3 regions of the Bradyrhizobium sp. IC3123 genome follow, and region 2 is predicted to be linked to each of the others. Evidence: predicted binding sites of a transcription regulator. Region 2 holds the regulator's gene; each other region holds the start of a gene.
What was found. Region 2 encodes PhoB, which activates phosphate uptake and scavenging genes when phosphate is short. Its sites were predicted from a motif close to TGTCATNNANCTGTCAT; they were not measured.
Positions count from the first base shown of each region.

Region 1: the regulator PhoB is predicted to act here: its motif matches at 3,008-3,024, upstream of I6F20_RS31185 (UDP-2,3-diacylglucosamine diphosphatase).
Region 3: the regulator PhoB is predicted to act here: its motif matches at 2,388-2,404, upstream of I6F20_RS08270 (DUF47 domain-containing protein).

Region 1 covers NZ_JADYVF010000013.1:154,616-159,805, forward strand. Annotated here, with positions in the region: gene I6F20_RS31175 (hybrid sensor histidine kinase/response regulator) at 1-1,737, opposite strand, end outside; gene thiD (bifunctional hydroxymethylpyrimidine kinase/phosphomethylpyrimidine kinase) at 2,058-2,858, shown strand; gene I6F20_RS31185 (UDP-2,3-diacylglucosamine diphosphatase) at 3,048-3,860, shown strand; gene I6F20_RS31190 (glycosyltransferase family 4 protein) at 3,874-4,917, shown strand; gene I6F20_RS31195 (threonine/serine dehydratase family protein) at 4,981-5,190, shown strand, end outside.
Region 2 covers NZ_JADYVF010000009.1:102,011-107,200, forward strand. Annotated here, with positions in the region: gene pstA (phosphate ABC transporter permease PstA) at 1-544, shown strand, start outside; gene pstB (phosphate ABC transporter ATP-binding protein PstB) at 541-1,362, shown strand; gene phoU (phosphate signaling complex protein PhoU) at 1,374-2,090, shown strand; gene phoB (phosphate regulon transcriptional regulator PhoB) at 2,113-2,820, shown strand; gene I6F20_RS26150 (GcrA family cell cycle regulator) at 3,121-3,633, opposite strand; gene I6F20_RS26155 (aspartate aminotransferase family protein) at 4,093-5,190, shown strand, end outside.
Region 3 covers NZ_JADYVF010000002.1:577,033-582,222, reverse strand. Annotated here, with positions in the region: gene I6F20_RS08285 (ABC transporter substrate-binding protein) at 1-380, shown strand, start outside; gene I6F20_RS08280 (branched-chain amino acid ABC transporter permease) at 457-1,320, shown strand; gene I6F20_RS08275 (branched-chain amino acid ABC transporter permease) at 1,322-2,290, shown strand; gene I6F20_RS08270 (DUF47 domain-containing protein) at 2,447-3,091, shown strand; gene I6F20_RS08265 (inorganic phosphate transporter) at 3,104-4,108, shown strand; gene sugE (quaternary ammonium compound efflux SMR transporter SugE) at 4,101-4,415, opposite strand; gene I6F20_RS08255 (peptide chain release factor 3) at 4,574-5,190, shown strand, end outside.

The DNA of each region.
Region 1 (5,190 bases), on a different contig from region 2:
GCCGGGATCGCCCTGCAGCTGCTGCAAGGCATCCTTGCCGTTGACCGCGGCGACGACGCGATATCCGAGCGCTTCCACCCTGCGAATGACGGAGGAGCGGACGAACGGATCGTCCTCGACGATCAGGACCGTCTCGTAGCCTCGCGGCGCCGTGTCCTCGCCGTCGGGAAGATCGGCTTGCGACCTACCGGTGCTCGCGCGCGGCAGGTAGATCCTGGCCGTGGTCCCAAGGCCAGCCTCGCTGTAGATCGAGACATGGCCGCCTGATTGCTTGGCAAAGCCATAGACCATGCTGAGGCCGAGGCCCGAGCCCTTGCCGACCTCCTTGGTGGTGAAGAACGGCTCGAACGCGCGTGCGGCGACCTCCGGCGTCATGCCTTCGCCGTCATCGGTAACCGCGATCAGGACGTAGCTGCCGGGTGCGACCTCCCGGTGAACGGCACCGTCATCATCCTCGATCGTGATCAGCTCCGTGGCCAGCGTGAGGTGGCCTCCCGATGGCATGGCATCCTGCGCGTTGAGCGCGAGATTGAGCACGGCGGATTCGAGCTGCGCGCGGTCGGCAAAGGCCAGGATCGTGCCGGGCCCGGAGGTCGTCCTGATCTCGATGTCTTCGCGCAAGGTGCGCTTGAGCAGCTTGAACATGGAATCGAGCAGGCTCCGGCAATCGATCGTCTGAGGCCGCAGCAATTGGCGGCGGCTGAAGGCGAGCAGGCGCTGCGTCAGCTCGGCACCCCGTTCGCCCGATTGGCAGATGTCGTCGGCAAAGCGCCCGAGGTCGGGCCTCGCCTTGAGCTGCTCGCTCAGGTGCTCGGCATTGCCGATGATGACGGTCAGCAGATTGTTGAAGTCGTGCGCGATGCCGCCGGAGAGCTGACCGACCGTCTCCATCTTCTGCGCCTGCTGAAGCTGCTGCTCGGTCAGCTTGCGCGCGGTGAGGTCGTGGACGATGCCGACGAAGATCAATTCGCCGTCCTGCCGCGCCTGGCCGACCGACAGCTCCATCGGAAACGTCGTGCCGTCCTTGCGCAGGCCGACGGCCTCGCCGCCGGTCGCGAAATGCCGCGCCTGGCGCTCGGATGCTGCATCCGCCTCGGGCATCAGCATGCCGACGTTGCGGTTCATCACCTCGTCGGCACGGTAGCCGAACAAGCGCTCGCAGGCCGGATTGAACAGCAGGATGCGGTCCTGCGCATCGAGCAGGATGACGCCGTCGACCGCGGTCTCGACGATCGCGGTGAGGCGCGCTACGCTCTCGCGCATCGCGCGCTGGGCGTCGCGGACCTGCTGCAGCAGCAGCGTGGCGTCGCGGCTCTTGATTTCCTCCTCCTCGAGCGCGGCCTGGACCTGTCGCAGCTCGAACGGCGAGGGGATCGTGAGGATCTTCGGCAGCAGCGGCCAGAGCGCGGCGGCGGTGAAGACCGACGCGACCGCCGTGGCGGCCTTGAGCATGCCCTCGATGCCGTAGATCGGAACCCAGAGCGTATAGATCGACAGCACGTGGGTCAGGCCGCACGCCATGATGAAGATCGCGAACGCCCAGTAGACCCAGCCGAATTTGAGGTCGCGCCGCTTGGTGACGAGGATGGCGAGGGCGAACGGGATCGAGAAATAGGCGGCGGCAATGCTGGCGTCGGAAACGACGTGAAGCCAGATCAGCTCAGGCTCCCACAAAAGGCAGATGCCGTGCGGCGACAGCATGGACGAGTCGAGGAGACGTTCGAAGAAAGCCCACATCGTTCCACCCCAAGGAGTCTTGTTCAGGTGGCTTGCGGGGCCGGCGGCCCGCAACATGGGGGCGCTGGACGGTTCCACCACCTGACGTCTCGCGTAACTCGCGAAGCACGCTAAGGTACGCGACTATACCAAGGGTCCGGCTCCGTTGCATTTTCAAGTCCGCATCATTGCGGGTCTTGGTCCGCGCGGTGTCCGACTGATTCGCAAGGCGCGCAATCGGTTCGCGAATCACGCCTGGCGGCGTCCCGCCGCGCTTGCTGACGTTCCACGGTCGCGCTACGAGAGGCCATGGCGGCCTCCTCAAGCACATGTCTCCCGCGATGACGCCCCCGGTCGCACTCACCATCGCCGGTTCCGATTCGAGCGGCGGCGCCGGCATCCAGGCGGACCTGAAGACCTTTGCCGCGCTCGGCGTCTATGGCGCCTCCGTGATCACGGCACTGACGGCGCAGAACACGCGCGGCGTGACCGGCATTCACGCGGTGCCGGCCGGGTTCGTCACCGAGCAGATCGACGCGGTGTTCTCCGACCTCGACATCGGTGCGGTGAAGATCGGCATGGTGGCCCAGGCCGCCAGCATCGATGCCATCGCGGCCGCGCTTTCGCGCTGGGCGCCGCGGCATGTCGTGCTCGATCCCGTCATGGTGGCGACCTCCGGCGACCGCCTGCTCGCCACTGAAGCCGTCGACGCCCTGCGCACCAGGCTGATGCCGCTGGCTGCCGTGATCACGCCGAACCTGCCGGAGGCTGCGGCCCTGCTCGATGCGCCGGTGGCGGCGAGCGAGGCCGAGATCGAAAGCCAAGGACGCCGCCTGCTGGCGCTGGGCTGCCGCGCCGTCCTGATCAAGGGCGGGCACGGGGAGGGCGCCGAGAGCACCGACTATCTCGTCACTGCCGAGACCGCGATCGCGCTCGCCGCGCCGCGTGTGGCCACCCGTAACACCCATGGCACCGGCTGCTCGCTGTCCTCCGCCATCGCGGCCGGGCTGGCCAGGGGCGAGGACCTCGAGGCCGCCGTGCGCAACGCCAAGGCCTGGATCAGCGCCGCGATCGCCGCCGCCGACCGCTTCAGCGTCGGCCACGGCCACGGGCCGATCCATCATTTCCACAAGTTCTACTGAGGCGGGCTTGCTTCGCCTCCCCCGCAAGCGGGGGAGGGAGCGCCCCCACCTGCGGCGCCATGTCGCCTGATTGTCGCATGCGACTGATATTCGCGGGGAGGGCGAGGCAAGGCGTGATTCGTATTTGAAGGTGCCTCAAGGGTTCAATCGGTCATCCCCCTGTCACGGGACATTGTTACAGGCTGGCGCATGGGAAGTTACGATGTGAGTGACGAGAGCCCGGAGCGGCGCTTTCGCACGTTGTTCATCTCCGACGTCCATCTCGGGGCCCGCGGTTCACAAGCCGATCTTCTGCTCGACTTCCTGCGCTACCATGATGCCGATACGATCTATCTCGTCGGCGACATCGTCGACGGCTGGGCGCTGAAATCGAGCTGGCACTGGCCGCAATCGCATAACGACCTCGTCCAGAAGCTTTTGCGCAAGGCGCGCAAGGGCGCCAAGGTCATCTACATTCCCGGCAATCACGACGAGTTCCTGCGCAACTATTACGGTACGCATTTCGGCGGCATCGACGTGGTCGAGAACACGGTTCACACCGGCGCCGACGGCAAGCGCTATCTCGTCATTCACGGCGACATCTTCGATCTCGTGGTGCAGAACGCGCGCTGGCTCGCCCATCTCGGCGACAAGGCCTACGACTTCGCGATCCAGATGAACCGCCTGGTCAACTTCTTCCGCCGCCTGTTCGGCGTGCCCTATTGGTCGCTGTCGCAATGGGCCAAGCAGAAGGTCAAGAACGCCGTCAACTATATCGGCGCGTTCGAGCAGGCGCTCGCCGCCGAGGCGCGGCGTCACCAGGCCGACGGCGTGATCTGCGGCCACATCCACTACGCCGTGATCCGCGACGAGGCCGGCATCCGCTACATGAATTGCGGCGACTGGGTGGAGAGCTGCACCGCCCTGGTCGAGCATGACGACGGTCACTTCGAGATCATCACCTGGGCGGATCAGTTGCGGAAGCCGGAGCAGGTGCCACAGGTCGCAGCCAGAGCTGCATAACAAGGACCACTTGATGCGCATCCTGGTCGCGACCGACGCCTGGCACCCGCAAGTCAACGGTGTGGTTCGGACGCTGACCAAGCTCGCTGACGCTGCAAAAGCGCTCGGCGTCGAGTTCACGTTCCTGACGCCGCAATCGTTCCGCACCTTCGCGATGCCGAGCTATCGCGACGTGCGCCTCGCCATGCCGCGCCCGGCCCGGATCGCAAGGCTGATCGAGGAGGCGCGTCCCGACAGCATCCACATCGCGACCGAAGGGCCGATCGGCCTGATGGTCCGCCGCTATTGCCGCCAGCGCAAGCTGCCGTTCACGACCAGCTTCCATACCCGCTTTCCCGAATATGTCCGCGCCCGCGTGCCAGTGCCGGGCTCGCTGATCTGGCGGGCGCTGCGGCGCTTCCACAGCGCCAGCCGCGCCGTGATGGCGGCGACGCCGGCGCTCGCGCGCGAACTGACCGAGCGCGGCTTCGACAATGTCGTGCTGTGGCCGCGCGGCGTGGACACCACGCTGTTCCACCCGCGCGTCATCGATCTCTGCCTGCCGGCACCCGTGTTCCTGTCGGTCGGCCGCGTCGCAGTCGAGAAGAATCTCGAGGCGTTCCTCGACCTCGACCTACCCGGCACCAAGGTGGTCGTCGGCGACGGCCCGGCGCGCGCCTCGCTGGAAGAGGCCTACCCCGATGCGATCTTCCTCGGCGAGAAGCACGGCGACGAACTGGCGGATATCTACGCGGCCGCCGACGTGTTCGTGTTCCCGAGCAAGACCGACACTTTCGGCCTGGTCCTGCTGGAGGCGCTCGCGAGCGGCCTGCCGGTCGCGGCCTTCCCCGTGAAGGGTCCCCGCGACGTGATTGGCGATGCGCCGGTCGGCGCGCTCGATCACGATCTGCGCAATGCCTGCTTCGCGGCGCTTGGTGTCTCCCGGCAGGACTGCGTCGCCTTCGCCGCCAACTACACCTGGGAGGCCTCGGCAACGGTCTTTATCGACAGCATTTTGGCGGTCGGGGCGGTGCTGCCCGGCCGGACCGGCGCGGAACAGCCGCGTTTCGTGGCTTGAGGCAAGAAATCCTCTCGCGGAGGTGTCTTGCCCGGGCCTGATTGGCCGCGATAGCATTCCGCCATGACCGAACAGGCCCTTCCGGTCGGCCCTGCCGACATCGATGCCGCAGCGCGCGTGATCGCGCCTTACGCCATCCGCACCCCGCTGTTGTCCTTCCCCGTGCTCAACGAGCGCGTCGGTGCGAAAGTGTTCCTGAAGCCGGAGATGCTTCAGCGCACCGGCTCGTTCAAGTTCCGCGGTGCGTTCAACAAGGTGTTCTCGATCCCGCAG
Region 2 (5,190 bases):
GCTGACCTCGGTGATCCGCTTCATCAACGACATTCTCCTGTCGGCACCCTCGATCATCATCGGCCTCTTCATCTATGGCGCGGTGGTGGTGCCGATGCGCGGCTTCTCGGCGATTGCGGGCGCGCTGGCGCTTGCCGTCATCGTGATCCCGGTCGTCGTGCGCACCACCGAAGACATGCTACTGCTGGTGCCGAATCCGTTGCGCGAAGCTGCCAGCGCGCTCGGCCTGCCGCGCTCGCTGGTGATCAAGCGCATCGCCTATCGTGCCGCGCGCTCCGGCCTCATCACCGGCGTGCTGCTGGCGACCGCCCGCGTCGCCGGCGAGACCGCGCCGCTGTTGTTCACGGCACTGTCGAACCAGTTCTTCAGCCTCGGCCTGAACAAGACGATGGCGAACCTGCCTGTCACCATCAACAACTTCGTGCAGAGCCCCTACGAGTATTGGAAGCAACTCGCCTGGAGCGGTGCGCTGTTGATCACCCTGACCGTGCTTGCCCTTAACATTGGCGCGCGCATCCTTGGCGCCGAGAGGACTGCAAAATGAGTGAAATGTCTGTTTCCGTCAGCGCACCGTCCGTTCATCCCGGCTCGCAGCCCCTGCCCGAGGCGCCCGCCAAGGTCACGGCGCGCAACCTCAACTTCTACTACGGCGACCACCACGCGCTGAAGAACATCAACCTGGCGCTCGGCACCAACCGCGTCACGGCGTTCATCGGCCCGTCCGGCTGCGGCAAGTCCACCCTGCTGCGCATCTTCAACCGGATGTACGACCTCTATCCGGGCCAGCGCGCCGACGGTCAGCTGTTACTCGACCATACCAACATCCTCGACCCCAAGCTCGACCTCAACCTGCTCCGCGCCCGGGTCGGCATGGTGTTCCAGAAGCCGACGCCGTTCCCGATGACGATCTACGAGAACATCGCCTTCGGCATTCGTCTCTATGAGAAGATCTCCAAGTCCGAGATGGACGACCGCGTCGAGAAGGCGCTGCGCGGTGGCGCGCTGTGGAACGAGGTCAAGGACAAGCTCAATGCCTCCGGCCTGTCGCTCTCCGGCGGCCAGCAGCAGCGCCTCTGCATCGCCCGCACCGTCGCGGTGCGGCCCGAGGTGATCCTGTTTGACGAGCCCTGCTCGGCGCTCGACCCGATCTCGACCGCCAAGGTCGAGGAGCTGATCCAGGAATTGTCCGAGAACTACACGATCGCGATCGTCACCCACAACATGCAGCAGGCGGCGCGCGTTTCCGACAAGACCGCCTTCATGTATCTCGGCGAGTTGATCGAGTTCGACGACACCAGCAAGATCTTCACGTCGCCGAGCGATCGGCGCACGCAGGATTACATCACCGGCCGGTTCGGCTGAGGAGACGGAACATGGGTTCTGAACATACCGTAAAGGCTTTCGACAGCGACCTTCAGGAGCTCACCCGCCTGGTCGCCGAGATGGGCGGCATCGCCGAGCGCATGATCGTCGATTCCGTCGACGCGCTGATCCGCCGCGACGTCGCGCTCGGCCAGCGCGTCGTCGCCACCGACGTCGAGCTCGACGCGCTGCAGAAGCGCATCGAGGAGCGCGCCGTGCTCACCATCGCCCGCCGCCAGCCGATGGCCGTCGACCTGCGCGAGATCGTCGGCGCGATGCGCGTTGCGACCGATCTCGAGCGCATCGGCGATCTCGCCAAGAACATGGGCAAGCGCGTCGCGGCGCTGGAGACGGATTTCCATCCGCTCAAGCTGTTCCGCGGCCTGGAACACATGACCGACCTCGTGCAGCAGCAGGTCAAGTCGGTGCTGGACGCCTATGCCGCGCACGACCTGCCGGCGGCGATGGCGGTGTGGAAGGGCGACGAGGAAGTCGACGCCATCTGCACCTCGCTGTTCCGCGAGCTCCTCACCTACATGATGGAAGATCCGCGCAACATCTCGTTCTGCATCCACCTGATGTTCTGTGCCAAGAACATCGAGCGGATCGGCGACCACGCCACCAACATCGCCGAGACCGTGTTCTACATGATCGAGGGCCAGGCGATCACCGACAAGCGGCCGAAGGGCGACATGACGACCTTCGCCACGACGGTGCCGAACACCTGACGACTTAAGGAGCTACGACCACATGGGCGCACGCATTATGGTGGTTGAGGACGAGGAAGCTCTCACCGAGCTTCTTCGCTACAACCTCGAAGGCGACGGCTATGACGTCGAGACGGTGATGCGCGGCGATGACGCCGACACCCGCCTCAAGGAGCACATTCCCGATCTGATCGTGCTCGACTGGATGCTGCCGGGCCTGTCAGGCATCGAGCTGTGCCGGCGGCTTCGGACCCGCCCCGAGACCAAGCAGCTGCCGATCATCATGCTCACCGCGCGCGGCGAGGAGAGCGAACGGGTGCGCGGGCTCGCGACCGGCGCGGATGATTATATCGTCAAGCCGTTCTCGGTGCCGGAACTGCTTGCGCGCGTGAAGGGCCTGCTCAGGCGTGCGAGTCCCGAGCGCCTCGCCACTGTGCTCGCCTATGGCGATATCGAGCTCGACCGCGACAAGCGCCGCGTGGCGCGCTCGGGCCGGCCGATCGATCTCGGTCCGACCGAATATCGCCTGCTGGAGTTCTTCCTGGAGCATCCCGGCCGCGTGTTCTCGCGCGAGCAGCTGCTCGACAGCGTCTGGGGCCGCGACATCTACATCGACGAGCGCACCGTCGACGTCCATATCGGCCGCCTGCGCAAGCTGCTCAATCTTGGCCGCGAGCAGGACCCGATCCGCACCGTCCGCGGCGCCGGCTACGCGCTGGACGATCGCTTCGCGAAGGCTGAGCAGACGTAAGGCGCCAGCGACAGCTGGTTTGGCGAACTGCGGCGCCGATCTCGGCCGTCATCCCCGGGCGCGCGCAGCGTGAGCCCGGGATCTCAGCGCGAGCGCTTGCGCTCTTCGCGATCAGCCACAGGACGTGGTTTGGCGAAGACTCGGAGTGACCATCTCGCGCAACGATTGCGCCCCGCGGTTACGGATCCCCGCCTTCGCGGGGATGACACCGAGCGATTGGGAGCCGCCATCGTGTGACGGCTGCAGTCTTGGCGATCAAGCTTGGCGATCAAAGCTTGGCGATCAGGGAATTCCGCAAGCTCACCGCGTGCCCGGTTTCGGTGCTGCGCGACGGCGATCCGCTGCGGGCTGATAGGCCACGCGCGAATGCTGGGCACAATAGGGCAGGCCGGAGAGCGCCTTGCCGCCGCAGAAGAAGAAATCCGGGCTCGAGGGATCGCCGACCGGCCAGTGGCAGGTCGCCTCGTTCAATTCCAGCAGCGACAGCCGCTGGCTCATCGGCACCACGTTGTCGTAGGTAACCGGCTCGGCTTCCAACTCGACCTCGAAGGCCTGCGCCAACGCGGTGTTGCCGCGCGCGACGGGGCGGGTCACCCGCATCATATGCTGCGCGGGCCGTGCCTTGCGCGGCCGCGGCGCTGCCGATGAAGGGCTCTTGGCGCGGCCGGACAGGCCGAGCCGGTGCACCTTGCCGATCACGGCATTGCGGGTCACATTGCCGAGCTCCGCCGCGATCTGGCTGGCCGAAAGTCCGGCCTCCCAGAGCTTCTTCAGCTGCTCGACGCGATCATCGGACCAGGTCAAAACCGTCATTGCACCCTTTCCCTCGCTGCGCGCCTGCCATCCTGGGGCCTTCGCAGCGAATGCTTTAGCCTTGAAAAACCCGTGCCGTCAGAATCCCTTAAGGCTCGCCGGGCGCGCTCAAGACGCCCGAACGTTTACGCCGGTACATGAGGACTTCTGGGATCAGAACTGCTGCACGAGATGTCGTATCTGACAGTCCAAACGCTACAATATGGCGTGACTCCCGCGCAAGAGTCCGCCGACTCGCTTCCACATGTTCCGTGGTGAAAAACCCGCAAAATCGGCACCGCAAGACTACGGAATCAGCGTTTCGCGAGGCTTTCCGGGCGGCATTGACACCCGTCTTGCCAGGCATAAGATAGTGCCACGTGCCGCCCTTAAAAGGCGGCACGTTTCGTTTTCCGGGGCCGGTCGATGGTGCGTCGCGCAATTCATGCCTCACACCGTCCGCAACATTCAAGTGACGTCATGACTAACAGCGCAGCGCCGCATTTGCTCCCCGTTTTCGCCAGGGCCGACCTCGGTTTCGAGCGCGGCGAAGGCTGCTGGCTGATCGCGACCAACGGCGATCGCTATCTCGATTTCACCTCGGGTGTCGCGGTGAATGCGCTCGGCCATGTCCATCCCGCGCTGGTCAAGGCGTTGCAGGAGCAGGCGACCAAGCTCTGGCACATGTCGAACCTGTTCCAGAGCCCTGACGGCGAGAAGCTCGCAAGCCGCCTCTGCAATGAGAGCTTTGCGGACTTCGTGTTCTTCTGCAATTCCGGCGCCGAGGCGCTGGAAGGCGTGATCAAGCTGGTGCGCCACCATCACTTCTCCAAGGGGCATCCGGAACGTTACCGCATGATCACCTTCGAGGGTGCCTTCCATGGCCGCACGCTGGCGACGCTCGCCGCCACCGGCTCTGCGAAATATCTCGAGGGCTTCGGTCCGCCGATGGACGGCTTCGATCAGGTGCCGCACGGCGACCTCGACGCCGTGAAGAAGGCGATTGGTCCGCACACCGCCGGCATTCTCATCGAGCCGATCCAGGGCGAGGGTGGCGTTCGTTCTGCACCTCACGCCTTCCTGAGGGCGCTGCGCGAACTCTGTAACGAGCGCGGCCTGTTGCTCGCCTTCGACGAGGTGCAGACCGGCATGGGCCGCACCGGCGAGCTCTTTGCCTACAAGCGCACCGGCGTCACACCGGATGTGATGTCGCTCGCCAAGGCGCTCGGCGGCGGCTTTCCGATCGGCGCGGTGCTGGCGACCGCGGACGCGGCGGCCGGCATGGGGCCCGGCTCGCACGGCTCGACCTTCGGCGGCAATCCGCTCGCGATCTCGGCTGCCAATGCCATGCTCGACGTCATGCTCAAGCCCGGCTTCTTCGACCACGTGCAGAAGATGTCGCTGCTGCTCAAGCAGAAGCTTGCCTCCGTGATCGATCGTCATCCTGATGTCGTCAGCGAGGTGCGCGGCGAGGGCCTGCTGATCGGCATCAAGGCGGTGGTGCCCTCGGGCGATCTCGTCGCGGCGCTGCGCGCCGAAAAGCTGCTCACCGTCGGGGCCGGCGACAATGTCGTGCGC
Region 3 (5,190 bases), on a different contig from region 2:
ACATGAACGACGGCACGCGCGCCTTCTCCAAACGCTTCTCCGAGCGGATGAAGAACAAGGCGATGCCCTCGATGGTGCAGGCCGGGGTCTATTCGGGCCTGCTGCATTACTTCAAGGCGCTGGAGGCGATGGGCGGCAATCCGCATGACGGGGCCAAGGTGGTCGCCAAGATGAAGGAGATGCCGACCGACGATGCGTTGTTCGGCAAGGGAACGATCCGTGCGGACGGTCGCAAGCTGCATCCGGCCTATCTGTTCGAGGTCAAGAAGCCCGAGGAATCCAAGGCGCCCTGGGATTACTACAAGCTGATCGGCACGACCCCCGGCGACCTGGCCTTCCGGCCGCTGTCGGAAAGCGCCTGTCCGCTGGTGAAGAAGTAACGGTGAACGATGCGGGCCGGCGCCGCAGCGGTGCCGGCCTGTTGTTGAGGAATAGAAGGGACCGGGTGCGGGATCGATGCAGGCTCTCTACGCTCAGCTACTGGTGGGACTGATCAACGGCTCGTTCTACGCGCTGCTCAGTCTCGGGCTTGCCGTCATCTTCGGCATGCTCAACATCATCAATTTCGCCCATGGCGCGCTCTACATGATGGGCGCCTTCGTCGCCTATTTCCTGTTGAACCTCGGCGGCATCAACTATTGGTGGGCGCTGCTGCTGGCGCCGATCATCGTCGGCATCTTCGGCATGATCCTGGAACGGACCATGCTGCAATGGCTGACCGGGCTCGATCATCTCTACGGTCTGCTCCTGACCTTCGGCATCGCGCTGATCGTGCAGGGCGTGTTCCAGAACTATTTCGGCTCCTCGGGCCTGCCTTACGCCATCCCCGACCAGCTCAGGGGCGGCATGAATCTCGGCTTCATGTTCCTGCCGATCTACCGCGGCTGGGTCGTCGTGTTCTCACTGGCGGTGTGCCTTGCGACCTGGTTCCTGATCGAGAAGACGCAGCTCGGCGCCTACCTGCGCGCCGCGACCGAAAATCCGACCTTGGTGCGTGCCTTCGGCATCAACGTGCCGCGCATGATCACGCTCACTTACGGTCTCGGCGTCGGCCTTGCCGCGCTTGCCGGCGTGCTCTCGGCGCCGATCAACCAGGTGCGGCCGCTGATGGGTGCCGACCTCATCATCGTCGTGTTCGCGGTGGTGGTGATCGGCGGCATGGGCTCGATCATGGGCTCCATCATCACCGGCTTTGCGCTCGGCGTGATCGAAGGCCTGACCAAGTATTTCTACCCCGAGGCCTCCAACACCGTCGTGTTCGTGCTGATGGTGCTGGTGCTGCTGGTGAAGCCGACGGGATTGACGGGAAGGGCGGCCTGAGATGACAACCCTGACGGACGACACGCTTCCTGTGACCCCGCGCGCAATGCGCGACGAGATGATTGTATTCGCAGTGATGGCGCTGCTGCTCGCAGCGGTGCCGTTCACGGGCGTCTATCCGTTCTTCGTGATGCAGGCGCTGTGCTTTGCGCTGCTCGCCTGCGCCTTCAATCTGCTGGTCGGCTATGGCGGCTTGCTGTCGTTCGGCCACGCGATGTTCTTAGGCACGGCCGGCTATTGCAGCGCGCATGCGCTGAAGGTCTGGGCGCTGCCGCCCGAGCTCGGCATTCTCGTCGGCGTCGCCGCGGCGTTCGTGCTCTCGATCGTCACCGGCTACATCTCGATCCGACGCCAGGGCATCTATTTCTCGATGATCACGCTGGCGCTGTCGCAGCTCCTGTACTTCATCTATCTCCAGGCCCCGTTCACCCATGGTGAGGACGGCATCCAGGGCATCCCACAGGGACGCATGTTCGGCGTGCTCGATCTGTCCAAGCCGACGGTGCTGTACTATGTCGTGCTGGTCGGCTTCCTCGCCGGCTTCCTCCTGATCTTCCGCATCATCAACTCGCCGTTCGGCGAGGTGCTGAAGTCGATCCGCGAGAACGAGCAGCGCGCGATCTCGCTCGGCTACCGCACCGACCAATACAAGTTCCTGGCCTTCGTGCTGTCGGGGACGCTCGCCGGCCTTGCCGGTGCGCTGAAGGTGTTCGTGGCGCAGAACGCTTCGCTCACCGACGTGCACTGGACGATGTCGGGCGAGGTCGTGCTGATGACGCTGGTCGGCGGGCTCGGCACCGTTTTCGGTCCCGTGGTCGGCGCCTTCGTGATCATCGCCATGCAGCAATATCTGGCCGGCTTCGGCCAGTGGGTGACGGTGATCCAAGGCGCGATCTTCGTGGTCTGCGTGCTCACCTTCCGCCGCGGCGTCGTCGGCGAAATCGCGCATTACTTCCGACGTTCGCTCTAAGTAACTGATATTGCATCAGTTTCATTGATGCATGAAAGCGGTGGATGACCCGGCTCCGCGGGCGTGAGGCGACACGCGCGCGGATCGAAAATGGTCTATGACAGTTTTATGACAGCCCTCACGGGCCTGACCATTTCCAACCGGTAGCCTACCCCCATGATGCGATGGTTTCGTGCGTTCCTGCCCAGGGAAGAGCGGTTCTTCGACCTGTTCGACCGCCATGCCCAGACCGTGATCCAGGGCGCGGTCGCGCTCCAGGGCATGCTCAACGGGGGCGAGGAGACGCCGGTCTATTGCCAGCGCGTCAACCAGTTCGAGAACGACGCCGACAATATCACCCGCGAGGTGCTGACGGCGGTGCGCCGCACCTTCATCACCCCGTTCGACCGCGGCGACATCAAGAACCTGATCACGTCGCTGGACGATGCCATCGACCAGATGCAGCAGACGGCCAAGGCCGTGATGCTGTTCGAGGTGCGCAGTTTCGAGCCGCCGATGCGCGAGATCGGCGGACTCTTGATCGAATGCGCCAATCTGGTCGGCCGTGCGCTGCCGCTGATGCAGGAGATCGGCAAGAACGTCGCCATGCTGACCGCGATCACCGAGGAGCTCGGCAAGCTCGAGGGCCGTGTCGACGATCTCCACGACATCGGCCTGAAGGAGCTGTTCCTCAAGCATCGCGACGGCAATGCGATGGATTTCATCGTAGGGGTCGAGATCTACGACCATCTCGAGAAGGTGGCCGACCGCTTCGACGACGTCGCCAACGAGATCAACAGCATCGTCATCGAGCAAGTGTAGGGCAGGGCCGCCGTGGATGCTGCGTTGGCTTTTCCCGTCCTGGTCGGCCTGATCGCCGTCGCGCTGCTGTTCGATTTCCTGAACGGCCTGCACGACGCCGCCAATTCGATCGCGACCATCGTTTCGACCCGCGTGCTGCGACCGCAATTCGCGGTGTTCTGGGCCGCGTTCTTCAATTTCATCGCCTTCCTGGTGTTCGGGCTGCACGTCGCCCAGACCATCGGCACCGGCATCATCGATCCTGCGGTCGTCGACGCCCAGGTGATCTTCGCAGCCCTCGTCGGCGCCATCGTCTGGAACCTCGTGACCTGGGCGCTCGGCATTCCATCGTCGTCGTCGCACGCGCTGATCGGCGGGCTCGTCGGCGGCGGCTTGGCCAAGGCCGGTATTTCGGCCGCGGTGTGGAGCGGCCTGTCCAAGACCGTGCTGGCGATCGTGCTGTCGCCGCTGGTTGGCTTCCTGCTCGCAATGGCGCTGGTTGCGATCGTGTCCTGGGCCTCGGTGCGCTCGACGCCGTTCGCGGTCGACCGCGCCTTCCGCATCCTGCAATTCGTCTCCGCTTCGCTCTATTCGCTCGGCCATGGCGGCAACGACGCGCAGAAGACCATGGGCATCATCGCGGTGTTGCTCTATTCGCAGGGCCATCTCGGCAGCGAGTTCTCGGTGCCGTTCTGGGTGGTGCTGTCGTGCCAGGCGGCGATGGCGCTGGGCACGCTGATGGGCGGCTGGCGCATCGTCCGCACCATGGGCCTGCGCATCACGAAATTGACCCCGATGCAGGGCTTTTGCGCCGAGACCGGGGGCGCGGTGACTCTGTTCATGGCGACCTACCTCGGGGTTCCTGTCTCGACCACCCACACCATCACCGGCGCCATCGTCGGCGTCGGTGCCGCCCGCCGCGTCTCGGCCGTGCGCTGGAACGTCGCAAGCTCGATCGTCTATGCCTGGGTGATCACGATCCCGGCCTCAGGCATCGTGGCCGCGCTGACCTGGTGGGTGGTCCAGCTCGTCAAGTGACGAGCTTCAGTCCGACGATGCCGGCGACGATCAGGCCGATGCTGGCGAGGCGGAAGGCCGTCGCCGGCTCGCCGAACAGAACCATGCCGAGCGTCGCGGTGCCGACCGCGCCGATGCCGGTCCAGACCGCATAGGCGGTTCCGACGGGCAGGGATTTGAGCGCAAATCCGAGCAGGATGACGCTGCCGGCCATGGCCGCGAGCGTGACCGCGGACGGGACAAGCTTGCTAAAGCCCTCGGTGTATTTCAGGCCGATGGCCCAGGTGATCTCGAGGAGACCGGCGACGAACAGGATGCTCCAGGCCATGACGACCCTCCATTCAAGGCAGGGTCGTCCCCGCGGCTGGTGTGCTGATGGGCAGGGAGGTCGTCCTCCCAAAAGGGGGATATGGGGCTGGCCGGAAGTCTCCGCAATCACCAAATGAGGCTTGATCAGGCCCGTTTTCCCTGCCACACGCTCCCGCCATGTCCGACATCGCCGCCACCACAGCCGAATCGCCGGCCCGTTCCCCGCTTGCCGCCGAGGTGGCGAGGCGGCGGACCTTTGCGATCATCTCCCATCCCGACGCCGGCAAGACCACGCTGACCGAAAAGCTGCTGCTGTTCGGCGGCGCTATCAACCTCGCCGGCCAGGTCAAGGCCAAAGGCGAGCGGCGCAACACGCGTTCGGACTGGATGAAGATCGAGCGCGAACGCGGCATCTCGGTGGTGACCTCGGTGATGACCTTCGAGTTCGAAGGCCTCGTCTTCAACCTGCTGGACACGCCGGGCCACGAGGACTTTTCGGAGGACACCTATCGCACGCTGACGGCGGTCGATTCCGCCGTGATGGTGATCGACGCGGCCAAGGGTATCGAGGCGCGCACCCGAAAGCTGTTCGAGGTGTGCCGTCTGCGCGACATCCCGATCATCACCTTCATCAACAAGATGGACCGCGAGAGCCGCGACGTGTTCGAGCTGCTCGACGAGATCGAGAAGACGCTGGCGCTCGACACCACGCCGATGACCTGGCCGGTCGGCCGCGGCCGCGACTTCCTCGGCACCTATGACGTCGTCAATGGCGGCGTGCGCCTGCTCGAAGG